2 regions of the Streptomyces sp. NPDC031340 genome follow, and region 1 is predicted to be linked to the other one. Evidence: riboswitches for the same ligand, from Rfam matches in the RefSeq annotation. Region 1 holds a riboswitch; the other holds the start of a gene.
The links. Region 1 has a riboswitch for cobalamin ahead of ACZ5GT_RS07715 (ribonucleoside-diphosphate reductase subunit alpha). Riboswitches for the same ligand answer to the same signal wherever they lie in the genome.
Positions count from the first base shown of each region.

Region 1 (7,275 bases):
GACATGTGCATGGTCTCGTCGCGGAACACCCAGTTGGTGCCGGTCGCCAGGCCGTGCAGCAGGCCCCGGCTGCGGAACCAGTAGACGTACGCGAAGGCGCCGTAGAAGAACAGGCCCTCGATGCACGCGGCGAAGCAGATCAGGTTGAGCAGGAAGCGGCGGCGGTCGGCCCGGGTCTCCAGGCGGTCGATCTTCTCCACCTCGTCCATCCACCGGAAGCAGAACCCGGCCTTCTCGCGGATCGACGGGATGTTCTCCACCGCCGCGAAGGCGGCCGTCCGGTCGTCCGGATCGGGCAGGTAGGTGTCCAGCAGGGTCAGGTAGAACTGGACGTGCACGGCCTCCTCGAACAGCTGACGGCTGAGGTACAGCCGCGCCTCGGGAGAGTTGATGTGCTTGTACAGCGTCAGCACGAGGTTGTTGGCGACGATCGAGTCGCCCGTCGCGAAGAACGCCACCAGGCGGCCGATCAGGTGCTGTTCGGCGGGCGTCAGCTTCGCGAGGTCGGCCACGTCCGAGTGGAGGTCGACCTCCTCCACGGTCCAGGTGTTCTTGATCGCGTCCCGGTAGCGCTCGTAGAAGTCCGGGTAGCGCATGGGGCGCAGCGTCAGCTCGAAGCCGGGGTCGAGCAGGTGGTGGGAGCGCATTACTGGCAGGCCTCGCAGGACTCGGGGTTCTCAAGGGAGCAGGCGACGGCTTCGGGGTCGGCCGCCTGCTGTGCGGGGACGGGGGCGGTGGCCGCCTGGGCCCGGGCGGCGCGGGCGATGCGGGTGGCCGGGCGCGAGCGCAGGTAGTACGTCGTCTTCAGGCCCTGCTTCCAGGCGTACGCGTACATCGAGGAGAGCTTGCCGATCGTCGGCGTCTCCAGGAACAGGTTCAGGGACTGCGACTGGTCCAGGAACGGGGTCCGGGCGGCGGCCATGTCGATCAGGCCGCGCTGCGGGATCTCCCACGCCGTGCGGTACAGCCGCCGGACGTCCTCGGGGATCCACGCGAAGTCCTGGACCGAGCCGTTCGCCTCGCGCAGCGCCTCGCGGGTGCGGGAGTCCCATACGCCCAGCTCCTTGAGGTCCCTGACCAGGTACGAGTTGACCTGGAGGAACTCACCGGACAGCGTCTCGCGCTTGAACAGGTTGGACACCTGCGGCTCGATGCACTCGTACACGCCGGCGATCGAGGCGATGGTGGCGGTCGGGGCCACGGCCAGCAGCAGGGAGTTGCGCAGGCCGACCGCGGCGATCCGTTCGCGCAGCGCCGCCCAGCGCTCCGGCCAGGCGAACTCCACGCCGTAGTGGTCGGGGTGCAGCACGCCCCGGGCGGTACGGGTCTGCTCCCAGGCCGGCAGCGCGCCGTTCCGTTCGGCGAGGTCGGCGGAGGCTTCGTAGGCGGCGAGCATGACGCGCTCGGCGATCCGCGTCGAGAGCTCCCGGGCCTCCGCCGAGTCGAAGGGCAGGCGCAGCTTGAAGAAGACGTCCTGCAGGCCCATCACGCCCAGGCCGACCGGGCGCCACCGGGCGTTGGAGCGGGCCGCCTGCTCGGTCGGGTAGTAGTTGACGTCGACGACGCGGTCGAGGAAGGTGACGGCCGTGCGGACGGTGGCGTCCAGCCGCTCCCAGTCGATTTCCCCGCCGGTCTCCCCGCCGTCGACGAAGGCGCCGAGGTTGACCGAACCGAGGTTGCAGACGGCCGTCTCCCCGTCGTCGGTGACCTCCAGGATCTCCGTGCACAGGTTGGAGGAGTGCACGACGCGGCCCGGCTCGGCCGTCTGGTTGGCGGTGCGGTTGGCGGCGTCCTTGAAGGTCATCCAGCCGTTGCCGGTCTGCGCGAGGGTGCGCATCATGCGGCCGTACAGCTCGCGCGCCGGAAGGGTCCTGCGCGCGAGCCCCTCGGCCTCTGCTTTGCGGTAGGCGGCGTCGAAGTCCTCGCCCCACAGGTCGACCAGTTCGGGCACGTCCGACGGGGAGAACAGCGACCACTGCTCGTCGGCGTTCACCCGGCGCATGAACTCGTCCGGCACCCAGTGCGCGAGGTTGAGGTTGTGCGTGCGGCGGGCGTCCTCGCCGGTGTTGTCCCGCAGCTCCAGGAACTCCTCGATGTCGGCGTGCCAGGTCTCCAGGTAGACGGCGGCCGCGCCCTTGCGCCGGCCGCCCTGGTTCACGGCGGCGACCGAGGCGTCGAGGGTCTTCAGGAACGGGACGATGCCGCCCGAGTGCCCGTTGGTGCCGCGGATCAGCGAACCCCGGGAGCGGATGCGGGAGTAGGCGATGCCGATGCCGCCGGCGTGCTTGGAGAGCCGGGCGACCTGGTGGTAGCGGTCGTAGATGGAGTCCAGCTCGTCCAGCGGGGAGTCGAGGAGGTAGCAGGACGACATCTGGGGGTGCCGGGTGCCGGAGTTGAACAGCGTGGGGGAGGAGGGGAGGTAGTCGAGGCGGCTCATGAGCGCGTAGAGCGCGGCGACCTCGTCGGCGGAGCGGACCGTGTCGTCCTCGGCCAGACCGCTCGCCACCCGCAGCATGAAGTGCTGCGGCGTCTCGATCACGCGGCGGGTGATCGGATGCCGCAGCAGGTAGCGGCTGTGCAGGGTGCGCAGGCCGAAGTAGCCGAAGCGGTCGTCCGCCCCCGCGTCCACCAGCGCGTCGAGGCGTGAAGCGTGGACGCGTACGAACGCGGCGGTCCGGTCGGCGATCAGGCCCTCGCGGTGCCCCACGGCGACCGACTCGGTGAACGACGTGACCCCCTGCGAGGCGGCCTCGGCGGCGATGCTGATCGTCAGCAGCCGGGCGGCCAGCCGCGAGTAGGCCGGGTCCTCGGAGATGAGGCCGGCGGCCGCCTCGGTGGCCAGCTCGCGCAGCTCCGTCCCGTCCGCCCGCGCGGACCGGCCGCGCAGCGCGGCGGCGGCGACCCGGCCGGGGTCGGCGTCGGGCAGGTCGGCGGTCAACTCGGTCAGGGTCCGCAGCAGTTCGGCACCGGGGCCGTCGCCGTCCGGCTGGATCGCCGATACCGGATCCTGGGTCGCCGATGCCGGATCGGCTGGCGCGATGGTCACGTGGGGGCTCTCCCTCGCTCGGCACGGGGCCTTGCGGAGGGCAGGGGGCAGCCACGAGCGCACACGACGCCGCGTCCACCGGCCCATTCCACGAGGCCCGGACGTCAGGCACCCGGACCGGACGGCCGGGCGCGCTGTCGGCAGGTCCTCGGACTGACTCCTGTGCACAGGCGTGCACAAGTACACCGTTGCGGGACAGTTCCGGATTCGCACCGGATTCCCCTGCGGCGACAGCGAGCATGAGCATACATCTTGTGCCGTACTGCAGTGTCACCCCCAGATGTTGTGTCGCGGTGGCTTCACAGGGTCAACTCGTAGGCGAGCAGAGTGATGTCGGTCAGGTGCGGGATGGGGTTCCAGTCCCGCTCGGGCGTGCGGGCGAAGCCCACGCGTTCGTAGATGCGGTGGGCGGTGTGCATGGTCCGCTGGGTCGACAGGACGACGCGGACGCAGCCCTCCACCTCCCGGGCGCGGTCCAGACAGGCGCGGACCAGCGCCTCGCCGACGCCCCGGCCGCGGGCGTCGTGCGCGACCGCGAGCATGCGTATCTCGGCCTCGCCGGGCCCGGCGATGTCGGCCATCGGGCCGCCGGACGGCACGAAGGTCACGCCGCCCAGCAGGCGGTCCCCGCGCACGGCGACCAGCACCTCGGCCGCGGCGGCGCGCTTGCCGACGTCCTTCAGCTCCGCGAGGTAGGCGTCGTCCTCCCCGAAGTCGAGGAGACCGTCCCGCAGATATGCCTGGGCGGTGATCTCGCCGAGTTCCTCGTACTCACCGGGATCCACCCGCCGCATCACGATGTCCATGCGGCGAGTGTGCCCGACGGGTACGACAACGGGCCGCCGGTGTCCACACCGACGGCCCGTCGCTCCGTGGTTCCCTAGTGCGCCGGCTCCGCGGTCGCCGGCGGCAGTTCCACCTCGACTCCCGGGTCGCCGGCGTCCGCCGTGTAGTCCTCCGGCTTCGTCTGGTCGACGCCCTCGGGTGCCTTCAGGGCCCGCATCACGAAGGTCAGCACAATGGTCACCGCGACATTGAGCACGAACGCGGTGAGGCCGATGTAGCCGATCTCGCCGATGCCCGGGATCTCCTTCGCCGAGCCGCCGAAGTGCTTCTGCGTCGGCGAGGCCACCCCGTACGCGGCGACCGTGCCGTAGACCATGCCCACCGCCCAGCCGGTGAGCAGTGCCCAGCGGTGGAACCACCGCGTGAACAGGCCGCCGACCAGGGCCGGGAAGGTCTGCAGGATCCAGATGCCGCCCAGCAGCTGGAAGTTGATGGCGACGGTCTTGTCCATCGTCAGGACGAAGACCAGCGCGCCCACCTTCACCAGCAGGGACACGATCTTGGAGACCCGGGTCTCCTCCTTCGGTGTCGCGTCGGGCCTGATGAAGTCCCTGTAGATGTTCCGGGTGAACAGGTTCGCCGCCGCGATGGACATGATGGCCGCCGGGACGAGGGCGCCGATACCGATCGCGGCGAACGCCACCCCCGCGAACCAGTCGGGGAACATGTTCTCGAACAGCTGCGGGATCGCCAGCTGGCCGTTGGTGACCTTCACGCCGGCCGCGATCGCCATGAAGCCCAGCAGGGCCAGCAGGCCGAGCATCAGCGAGTACAGCGGCAGGATCGTGGTGTTGCGGCGGATCACCTCGCGGCTGCCGGAGGACAGCGTCGCGGTGATCGAGTGCGGGTACATGAACAGCGCGAGCGCGGAGCCGAGCGCCAGCGTGGCGTACGTCCACTGGCCCGCCGGGGCCGGCACCAGACCGCCCGCCCCCGCGGCCGCGTACTTCTCGCCCGCCTTCGCGAAGATGTCGTCGAACCCGCCCAGCTTGATCGGGATGTAGATGATCGCCACCGCGATGACGATGTAGATCAGCGTGTCCTTCACGAACGCGATCAGCGCGGGCGCCCGCAGGCCCGACGAGTAGGTGTAGGCCGCCAGCACGCCGAACGCGATCAGCAGCGGCAGGTCCTTCACGAACCAGTTCGTGTTCTCGCCGCCGCCGACGCCCATCACGTCCAGCACCGCCTGGATGCCGACGAGCTGGAGCGCGATGTACGGCATCGTCGCCAGGATGCCGGTCACCGCTACCGCCAGCGACAGGCCCTTGGAGCCGAAGCGGCCGCGCACGAAGTCCGACGTCGTCACGTAGCCGTGCCGGTGCGACACCGACCACAGCCGAGGCAGGAACGTGAAGATCAGCGGGTAGACGAGGATGGTGTACGGCACCGCGAAGAAGCCGGCCGCCCCCGCCGCGTAGACCGCCGCCGGCACGGCGACGAAGGTGTACGCCGTGTACAGGTCGCCGCCGAGCAGGAACCAGGTGATCCAGGTGCCGAACGACCGTCCGCCCAGCCCCCATTCGTCGAGGCTGTGCTCGTTCTCGGCCCGGCGCCAGCGCGCGGCCAGGAAGCCCATCGCCGTGACGGCGAGGAAGAAGAAGACGAAGACACCGAGCGCGGTGCCGTTGACGCCGTCCTTCACTTCGACGCACCGCCCCTCTGCGCGGCGCGGGCACGCCGGTCGCGCTGCCACAGCTTGTACGCGGTCATCGTCAGCGCGGTGGACAGCAGCACCCAGAGCATCTGGTACCAGTAGAAGAACGGGATCCCGGCGAGCGTGGGATCCGTCTCGGCGTAGGAACCGACCCACAGCATCGCCACGAAGGGCGCCGTCAGGCAGACGGCGATGACGATGCGGGCCGGTGTCACCACCGGGGGTCTGGCTTCGGGCGCATTCGACATACCGCGACTCCGTCCCGTCACTGATCACATGTGCAATGCGCAGGCAATCTAGGTCACGGTGTCATGTGAGCGGAAGACCGCGTCGCGAGGTCGGTGTGGCGATTGTGTGCAGTTGCCGCCGCCGGGCCGGCGGCGGCGGAAGTCCCGCGCGGGTTCTGCATCCTGACGGACCGTCGGTATCGCTCGAACGCGCGCCTGAGCGGCGCTCCGGTGTTCGGATCCGGCTGCGCCTGGCGTGCGGGGACGGGCCCCAGGGCCCGCGACGCCGGGGTGATCCAAACGACAGGCCCTAGTCCTGCGGGCGCTTCAGCCTGGCCACGAACTTGTAGCGGTCCCCCCGGTACACCGACCGGACCCACTCCACCGGCTGCCCTTCCCGGTCCAGCGAGTGCCGGGAGAGCATCAGCATCGGCAGGCCCACGTCCGTGCCGAGCAGGCCGGCCTCGCGCGGAGTGGCCAGAGAGGTCTCGATGGTCTCCTCGGCCTCGGCGAGGCGGACGTCGTAGACCTCGGCGAGCGCGGTGTAGAGGGACGTGTACTTGGCCAGCGAGCGGCGCAGGGCCGGGAAGCGCTTGGCGCTGAGGTGCGTGGTCTCGATGGCCATCGGCTCGCCGTTGGCCATGCGCAGCCGCTCGATCCGCAGCACCCGGCCGCCGGCGGTGATGTCCAGGAGCCCGGCGAGGCGGTCGTCGGCGGTGATGTAGCCGATGTCCAGCAGTTGCGACGTGGGCTCCAGGCCCTGCGCCCGCATGTCCTCGGTGTAGGAGGTGAGCTGCAGCGCCTGCGACACCTTCGGCTTGGCGACGAAGGTGCCCTTGCCCTGGATGCGCTCCAGGCGGCCCTCGACGACGAGTTCCTGGAGGGCCTGGCGGACGGTCGTGCGCGAGGTGTCGAACTCCGCCGCCAGGGTGCGCTCGGGCGGGACCGGCGTGCCCGGCGCCTGGGTCTCCGTCATGTCGAGCAGGTGCTTCTTCAGACGGTAGTACTTCGGCACGCGCGCGGTGCGGACGGTCGCCCCACCCTCGTTCTCCGCACTGCTGACGTCGGTGCTCATGGTCTGCCTTCCCGGCTTCGGACGCGGCTCACATCGTGGCACCGCAGCGTACCGGGATCTCCTCCGTACGCTGCGTGATCCCCTCTGTATACCGTCGCCCTCTCTTTTGGTCTAGTCCACCACTGTAAGTGGTCTACCGGGTCGTCGCGCCAGGCGCCCGCGTTTTCGCGGGTTTCTTACTTAAAGGTTCCTGCATATGTAGGTCGCATAACGGCTGGTCGGAGGGGTTCTGGCGGCCTTGACAGGCTTCTTGGTCTGGTCCAAGCTCCCGGTACTGGTCTACACCATTGGTCCAGGTCCCGGCCCAACGCTCGCGCGGGGAGGCAGGGGGGTTGTGTGGCATCCCTGAGGAGGGTGTGGCGTGAAGCGCAAGCTGGCAGCAGCGATCGGTATCGCGGGACTGGTGGTCTCCGTCGCGGCGTGC
Region 1 is NZ_JBVIIE010000008.1:30,438-37,712, reverse strand. It holds gene ACZ5GT_RS07720 (ribonucleotide-diphosphate reductase subunit beta) at 1-647, opposite strand, end outside; gene ACZ5GT_RS07715 (ribonucleoside-diphosphate reductase subunit alpha) at 647-3,046, opposite strand; cobalamin riboswitch at 3,169-3,293, opposite strand; gene ACZ5GT_RS07710 (GNAT family N-acetyltransferase) at 3,346-3,852, opposite strand; gene mctP (monocarboxylate uptake permease MctP) at 3,927-5,537, opposite strand; gene ACZ5GT_RS07700 (DUF3311 domain-containing protein) at 5,534-5,797, opposite strand; gene ACZ5GT_RS07695 (GntR family transcriptional regulator) at 6,087-6,851, opposite strand; gene ACZ5GT_RS07690 (extracellular solute-binding protein) at 7,213-7,275, shown strand, end outside.

Region 2 (7,275 bases), on a different contig from region 1:
ACGCGGCGGCGCGGGAGGCGGCGGGCGCGGCCTGCCGCGCCGCGTCCGGGCCGGCCGTGCAGGCCGCCGCGGCCGGCAGGACGCCCGCGCAGAGCGCGGAGACGACGAGGACGCGGGCCGGGGTACGGGTCATCGGGGCCTCCTGAGCCAGCAGCTTCCAAGATCGGTACGTCTCCCACGGGACCACCGCCCCCCGGCGCCCACCAGTGCGCCGGTCCGTCCGGGTTACGGCCATGGCCGACCCGGCCGTGGCCGAGCCGTCGGGCGTGGCCTGCCGCCCGTGGTCCGTCGGCGGCTGCGTAAGGTCGCTGTCCGAGGAGAGAGGAGCCTGCCGTGACCGGTCAGCCCATTCCGGTGATCATCGACTGCGACACCGGTGTCGACGACGCCCTGGCCCTGCTGTTCGCCGTCCGCCATCCCGGGCTCGACCTGCGGGCGGTCACCTGCGTCGCCGGGAACACGGACGTGGACGGCGTCGTCCGCAACACGCTGACCGTGCTGGAGCAGGCGGGCGCCCCCGACATCCCCGTCGGCCGGGGCGCCGAACGCCCGCTGATCGAGCCCGTGCGGTCGGCGCGGCACGTGCACGGCGACGACGGCATGGGCGACCTCGGCCTGCCCGCGCCGGCCCGCACCCCGTCCGGCCTGGACGCGGTGACCCTGCTGCGCCGGGAGATCCTCGCCTCGCCCCGCCCGGTGACCCTGATCCCCACCGCGCCCCTGACCAACATCGCCCTGCTGCTGCGCACCCACCCCGAGGTGACCCGCAACATCGAGCGGATCGTCTTCATGGGCGGCGCGGTGGCCACCGGCAACGCCACGCCGGTCGCCGAGTTCAACGTCTGGCACGACCCGGAGGCGGCCGCGATCCTGCTCACGGCGGGCGTGCCGATCACCATGTACGGCCTCGACGTGTTCCAGCGGGTCATCGTGCCGGCCGCCGACGTACGGCGCCTGCGGGCGAGCGCGGAACCGGGCGCCCGCCTGGCCGGCGAACTGCTCGCCCACCGCCCCTCCGCGCCGGACCCCGACGGCGACGACCCCGACGGCGGCCTCGGCGACGCGGGCGCCGTCTGCTCGGTCGCCGACCCGGCCGGCATCACCACCAGGCCGCTGCCCGTCGAGGTCTGCCTCGCTCCCGGCCCCACCCGCGGCCAGACCGTCGTCGACCGGCGCGCCCGCCCCGGCGAGTCCGAGATCCACGAGGGCGGCCGCCGCCGGCCGTCGGTGGACGTGGCCCTGGACGTCGACGTCCCCCGCTTCGTCCACCTGTACCTGTCGACGGTGGAAGGGCGTTAGCCGGAACGGAGTCAGTCGGCCTTCGCCGGCCGGGCCGCCCAGCGTTGTTCCACCCTGGCCAGGCGCCAGTACGTCACGGCGACCGCCCAGACGACCACGAACAGGCCGACGATGACGTAGCCGACGTCGCCGAGGTCGAGACCGGCCAGCTGCATCGTGCCGATGACGAAGGCGACGGCGATGGACAGGCCGGTGATGGTGACGTTGTAGTAGACCTTGCGCACCGGGTTGGAGAAGGCCCACTGGTAGGCGAAGTTCATGAACGTGCCGTCGAGCGTGTCGAACAGGCACATCCCCGCGGTGAACAGCAGCGGCAGGCACAGCACCGCGTACCACGGCAGCCCGGCCGCCGCGCCCGAGCCGGCCATCGCCAGCAGCACCACCTCGGTGGCCGTCTCGAAGCCGAGCCCGAACAGGAAGCCGACCGCGTACATCTGGCCGGGGCGGGAGACCGACCGGGTGAGGCGGCCGAGGAAGCGGTTCACCAACCCCCTTGACTCCAGGTGCCGTTCGAGTTCCCGCTCGTCGTACGTGCCCGCCCGCATCGCCCGGAAGACCCGCAGGATGCCCACCAGGGCGACCAGGTTGAGCGCGGCGATGAGATACAGGAACGTGCCGGCGACGGTCGTCCCCATGAAGCCGAGGACCTGGTGGACGGACGAGTCGCGGTTGGTCACCCGGTCGGCGAGGTGCGTGCCGCCCGCGGTCATCGCCGCCAGCACGATCACCACGCTGGAGTGCCCGAGCGCGAACCAGAACCCCACCGACACCGGCCGTTTGCCGTCGGCCATCAGTTTGCGGGTGGTGTTGTCGATCGCCGCGATGTGGTCGGCGTCGAAGGCGTGCCGCGCCCCGAGGGTGTAGGCGGTGACGCCGAGTCCGATGCCGAACGTGCGGGTGCCGACCTCGTAGTGGCCGGGGACGACGAGCAGGAACAGGACGCCGAACGCCAGGATGTGCAGGGCGGTGATGACGGCCAGCAGGCCGGCCGTCTTCACCGTGTCCTCGCGCCGCCAGCGGAAGGAGGCAGAGTTGTGGGCAGGGTCGGTCATACGGTCACGCTCCAGCACCTCGTGGATCACTTCGTGAGCTGCCGTGGCCGGTCTCCTGGCTTACGGGTCGTGCGTCGCCGGTCCGCCTTCCCGGCCGCCTCGCGGCGGCCAGTGGCTGTCCCGAAGGGGACGTGGGCCGACAACTCCCCGATCACAGTGGCGAGGGCCGCTCCGGTTTCGCACCGGCTTCCCGAACACCACGGCCCGCCCACCGTAGGGGCGCGGACCCTCCCCTGCATAGCTGCACACATGCGCAGGTATCGAAGATCACAGAGGGACGCCTGCGAGGATGACCCCATGCATCTCGTCCCGGCCGACCGCGCGGACCGCCGCGCCATCGACGGCCACCGGGTGTGCGACGCGATCGCCGCCATCGGCGACGCGGGCCGCGTCCGCGCCTGGGCCGACCGTTTCTCCCTGCTCGCGGACCCGAAACGGCTCGCGCTGCTCCTCGCCCTGCACCGCACCGGCCCCCTGGCCGTGTCCGACCTGGCGATCGCGACCGGCATGAACGACCCCGCCGTGTCCCAGGCGCTGCGGCTGCTGCGGGCCGCGGGGGTGGTGGCCGGCGAGAAGGAGGGCCGGGTGGTGCGCTACCGGGTCGTCGACACGGACGTACAGGCACTGCTCGCCCACTGCGGGGCGGACGCCGGCCCGGACGCCGACTTGCATGCCGGCTCGGACATCGGCTCGGACCGCGGCTGGGACGGCTGCTGACCGGGCGCGCGGGGGGCGCACGGCCACACCGCGACGCACTGACGCGCGGGGCGCATCGGCCGCATCCCGGAGGACGGATGCGTGCCCGGGGCACGGACGCATCCCGGAGCACGGACGCGCGGTGCACGGCGGACGGGGCGCACGGTGGGGCGGGCGGTGGGGCGGGCGGGTGGCGGACGGGGCCGGCGAACGCCTCCGAAGCAGGAGGTTACCGGGGCGTTCCGGGTTCACCCGGCGGGCTGTCCCGGACAGAGTTGTGTCTGTCGTCCGCCTTTTCTCCGGCCCGGCCCGTCCGAAGGGGAGCACGTGAACCACCCCGCGCCCGACCTCTCGTCCAAGGACCCCGACTGGTGGCGGCAGGCCGTCGTCTACCAGGTCTACCCGCGCAGCTTCGCCGACGCCGACGGCGACGGGCTCGGCGACCTCAGGGGGATCACCCAGCGCCTGACCCACCTCGCCGCCCTCGGCGTCGACGCCCTGTGGCTCAGCCCCTTCTACCCCTCCGAACTCGCCGACGGCGGTTACGACGTCGTCGACCACCGGGACGTCGACCCGCGCCTGGGCACGCTGGACGACTTCGGCGCCATGGTCGCCGAGGCGCACCGGCTCGGCCTGAAGGTGCTCGTCGACCTGGTCCCCAACCACACCTTCCACCGGCACCGCTGGTTCCAGGAGGCCCTCGCCGCCGGACCCGGCTCGCCCGCCCGCGGCCGCTACGTCTTCCGGGACGGCCGCGGCGAACACGGCGAACTACCGCCCTCCGACTGGCAGTCCGTCTTCGGCGGCAGCGCATGGCGGCGGGTGCCGGACGGGCAGTGGTACCTGCATCTGTTCGCGCCCGAGCAGCCGGACCTCGACTGGTCCCACCCGGAGGTGCGCGAGGACTTCCGCACCACCCTGCGGTTCTGGTCCGACCGCGGCGTCGACGGCTTCCGCGTCGACGTCGCGCACGCCCTGGCCAAGGACCTGAGCGAACCGCTGCGCGACCTCGGCGACCTGCCCCGGGTCGCCGAGGAGGCCCTGCTGCTGACCGCGCCGGGCAGCCACCCCTACTGGGACCGCGACGAGGTGCACGACATCTACCGCGACTGGCGCACGATCCTGGACGCCTACCGCCCGCCCCGTGCGGCCGTCGCCGAGGCCTGGGTACCGGACGCCCGGCGCGCGCTGTACGCCCGCCCCGACGAACTGGGCCAGGCGTTCAACTTCGAGTATCTGCAGGCCGGCTGGGACGCCGAGGAACTGCGCCGGGTGATCGCCTCCTCGCTGCGGACGGCCCGTACCGTGGGCGCCTCCGCGACCTGGGTGCTGTCCAACCACGACGTCGTACGCCACGCCTCACGGCTGACGCTGCCGCCGGGCGCCGACGAGAACGCCTGGCTGCTGTCCGGCGGGCACGCCCCGGCGGTGGACGAGGCGGCCGGGCTGCGCCGGGCCCGGGCGGCGACCCTGCTGATGCTGGCGCTGCCCGGATCGGCGTACCTCTACCAGGGCGAGGAGCTCGGCCTGCCGGAGGTCGCCGACCTGCCCGCCGAGGTGTTGCAGGACCCGATCTGGGAGCAGACGGGTCACGTCCGCAAGGGCCGCGACGGCTGCCGGGTGCCCCTGCCGTGGACGACGACGGGGCCGTCGTACGGCTTCGGGGCGGGCCGGGCCTGGCTGCCGCAGCCGCCGGGATTCGCGGCGTACTCGGTCGAGGCGCAGGACGGCGCCGAGGGCTCCACCCTGGAGCTGTACCGCAGGGCGCTGCGGCTGCGCCGCAAGCTGCTCGAGGGCGAGTCGCTGACCTGGGTGCAGGACGCCCCCGACGGAGTCCTGCACTTCACCCGCCGCGAGGGCTGGCGGTGCGTCACCAACCTCTCGGGGAGCGCCGTCCGGCTGCCGCCCGGGGAAGTGCTGCTGAGCAGCGCGCCGGTCGAGGACGGCCGGCTGGACCCGGACACCACCGTCTGGCTCGCCTGACCGCACCGAACGCGCCCGGCACTCACGGCACCGGGCGCGCGCGGTCATCACGGCACCGGGCGCGCCCGGTACTCACTCACCGGTCCTCACCGGCGCGCCCGGTCGTCATCCCACCGTCGGGTTCGGGGTGGCGGGCTGGGCCGACGACTCGCCGGGCAGGGCCGGCGGCTGGGTCGTGCTGTCCACCGGCGGGGTGAGCACCACCTCGGGCTGGCCCGCGGCCGGGGGCGGCGGGGTCAGGTCCGTCGAAGGCAGCTTCGGCGGGGTGGTCTGCTGGAAGAGGGCCTGGTCGAAGTCGACCAGACCGGTCTGCTCCATCACCGTGATGTGGTCCAGGACCGTGTCGTTGGCCTGGTCGGCGAGCGTCCGCACCAGGGTGTTCTTGGTCGTCGAGCGGATCTTCGCGATCGTGTTGAAGATCGAACCGTGCGTGATGCGCAGGATGTTGGCGAAGTCCTTGTCGAACTGCGCGCCGCTGTCGGCGTTGAGGGTGTTGATGAACCCCTGCTGCTGCGGACTCGGCAGGTTGGGTATCGCGATACCGAGCATGGGGCCGATCTTCCGGCAGCTGGCGTCCAGCGCCGCGTGCCCGTCGATCAGGTGCTTGCTGGCCGTGATGACCGCCTTGCTCTGCCCCTTCTTCAGGCCCATCTGGCCGACCGGGTACTCCCACAGCCCGGCCGCACGCACCTTGACGACGAAGTCCCGGTCGCCCTCCGTCAGCGGGCCCCACTGGGTCTGCGCGATGACCCGGTCCGGCGCGCTGCTGACCTTGCTGACCCCGAGCATCGACGGATAGGCGAGCGCGACGAGGGTCATGCTGAGCGCACCGCCCACGAAGAGAGTTCCCATCGCGTTCCGCGAAAAGCGCACCGTGCCTCCTGCCCGGTCGGGGGTCCCGCCAAGGGACGGCGGGGGTCGGACGCAGGGGAGTACGGACCGGATCAGCCGCAGAACCTTTTGATTTGGTAAAAACTGCGGGGTGTGAGCCAGGTCTCGCGCACCCGCCGGGGCCGCCCCGACGGGTTGACGGAAGGTTGACCGTCGTGCAGGAGAGTTGACCCGTTCGCGGGAGAGTCGAGACCCGCCCCGCGCCTACATTCGGCCGCATGTCCCCCCAGCCCCCCAGGTTCCCCGCAGGCATGTCCCCCCAGCCCACCAGGACGCCCGCAGCCCTGCCCGTGCTCCCGTACCGCAAGCCCACCAAGGGCCGCGACTACTGGGTGCTGGACGACGTCCTGCCCGACCTAGACGCCGTACGGGAGCGCTGTCTCGCCAGGGAGGACTGGGTCCAGGGGTATCCGTACACCGCGGAGACCTGGCCGGGCCTGCGTGCCATGCCGGGGCTGGAACCCGGTGAACTCGCCCGTGTGGAGCGGCTGGTGAGGAAGGCGACCGGGGCGGACCGGCTGTGGGTGCAGCGGGCGCCCGGCGGCGGCACCCTCAACCACAACTGCGTCCAGGTCGTCGGCGCGGGCGAGAGCGAGCCGCGCCCGCACACCGACTCACGCGCGCTGTGCCGGTACGCGGCCGTGCTCTACCTCAATCCCGCCGTGCCCAAGGACTGCGGCACGAGCTTCTACCGCCAGTCCCTGCCGGGCGGCCGGCTCGGCGGCAACGTGGTGCAGGCGCCGCACAACAACCTCGTCGAGGCGCTCGGGACGCGGTTCGTGGCGCCGGACGCCTTCGAGGAGGACGTCCGTGTCCCGCACCGCGCCAACCGGCTGCTGCTCTACAACGCCAACCTGGTGCACAGCGCGACCGGTTACTGCGGCAGCACGCCGGCCGACAAGAGGATGACGGCGGTCTTCTTCTGGATGGCCTGAGGCGAGCGTGCCGCCCGCTCGCCTGAGCCGAGCGGGCCGCGCTCACACGTGGCCGATGCCGCCGCTGCCGAAGGAGCCGCTGGAGCCGGGCTGCCAGCGCCGGCGATGCTGGTCCTTCCCCGTTCTGGTCGACGCGGCGTGCAGTTCGTAGGGCATGAGCCGTTCGCCGTGGTCCCCGTACGGGACCTCGTCCGGCTCGCGGACCTCGCGCGCCTCGCGGACCGGTCCGCCGGGCGGGGGATGGGGCTGGTCCTCCGGGCTGGGATGGGGCAGCTCGCGGTCCCGGACCCCCATGCCGAACTGCACCGCCCAGATGAGCCCGCCGGCGACGAAGATGCCGCCGATGAATGCGGCGATCACCTTGACCACGTCGCCCGTCGAGGCCGCGGCCAGGACAAAGGTCACTGTGTTCATGAGCC
Region 2 is NZ_JBVIIE010000001.1:244,166-251,440, forward strand. It holds gene ACZ5GT_RS01075 (hypothetical protein) at 1-133, opposite strand, end outside; gene ACZ5GT_RS01080 (nucleoside hydrolase) at 334-1,299, shown strand; gene nicT (Nickel transporter NicT) at 1,311-2,351, opposite strand; cobalamin riboswitch at 2,380-2,568, opposite strand; gene ACZ5GT_RS01090 (ArsR/SmtB family transcription factor) at 2,649-3,068, shown strand; gene ACZ5GT_RS01095 (glycoside hydrolase family 13 protein) at 3,375-5,030, shown strand; gene ACZ5GT_RS01100 (DUF4142 domain-containing protein) at 5,136-5,882, opposite strand; gene ACZ5GT_RS01105 (DUF6445 family protein) at 6,173-6,856, shown strand; gene ACZ5GT_RS01110 (DUF6479 family protein) at 6,899-7,270, opposite strand.
Region 2: another riboswitch for cobalamin. It lies ahead of nicT (Nickel transporter NicT); the one in region 1 lies ahead of ACZ5GT_RS07715 (ribonucleoside-diphosphate reductase subunit alpha).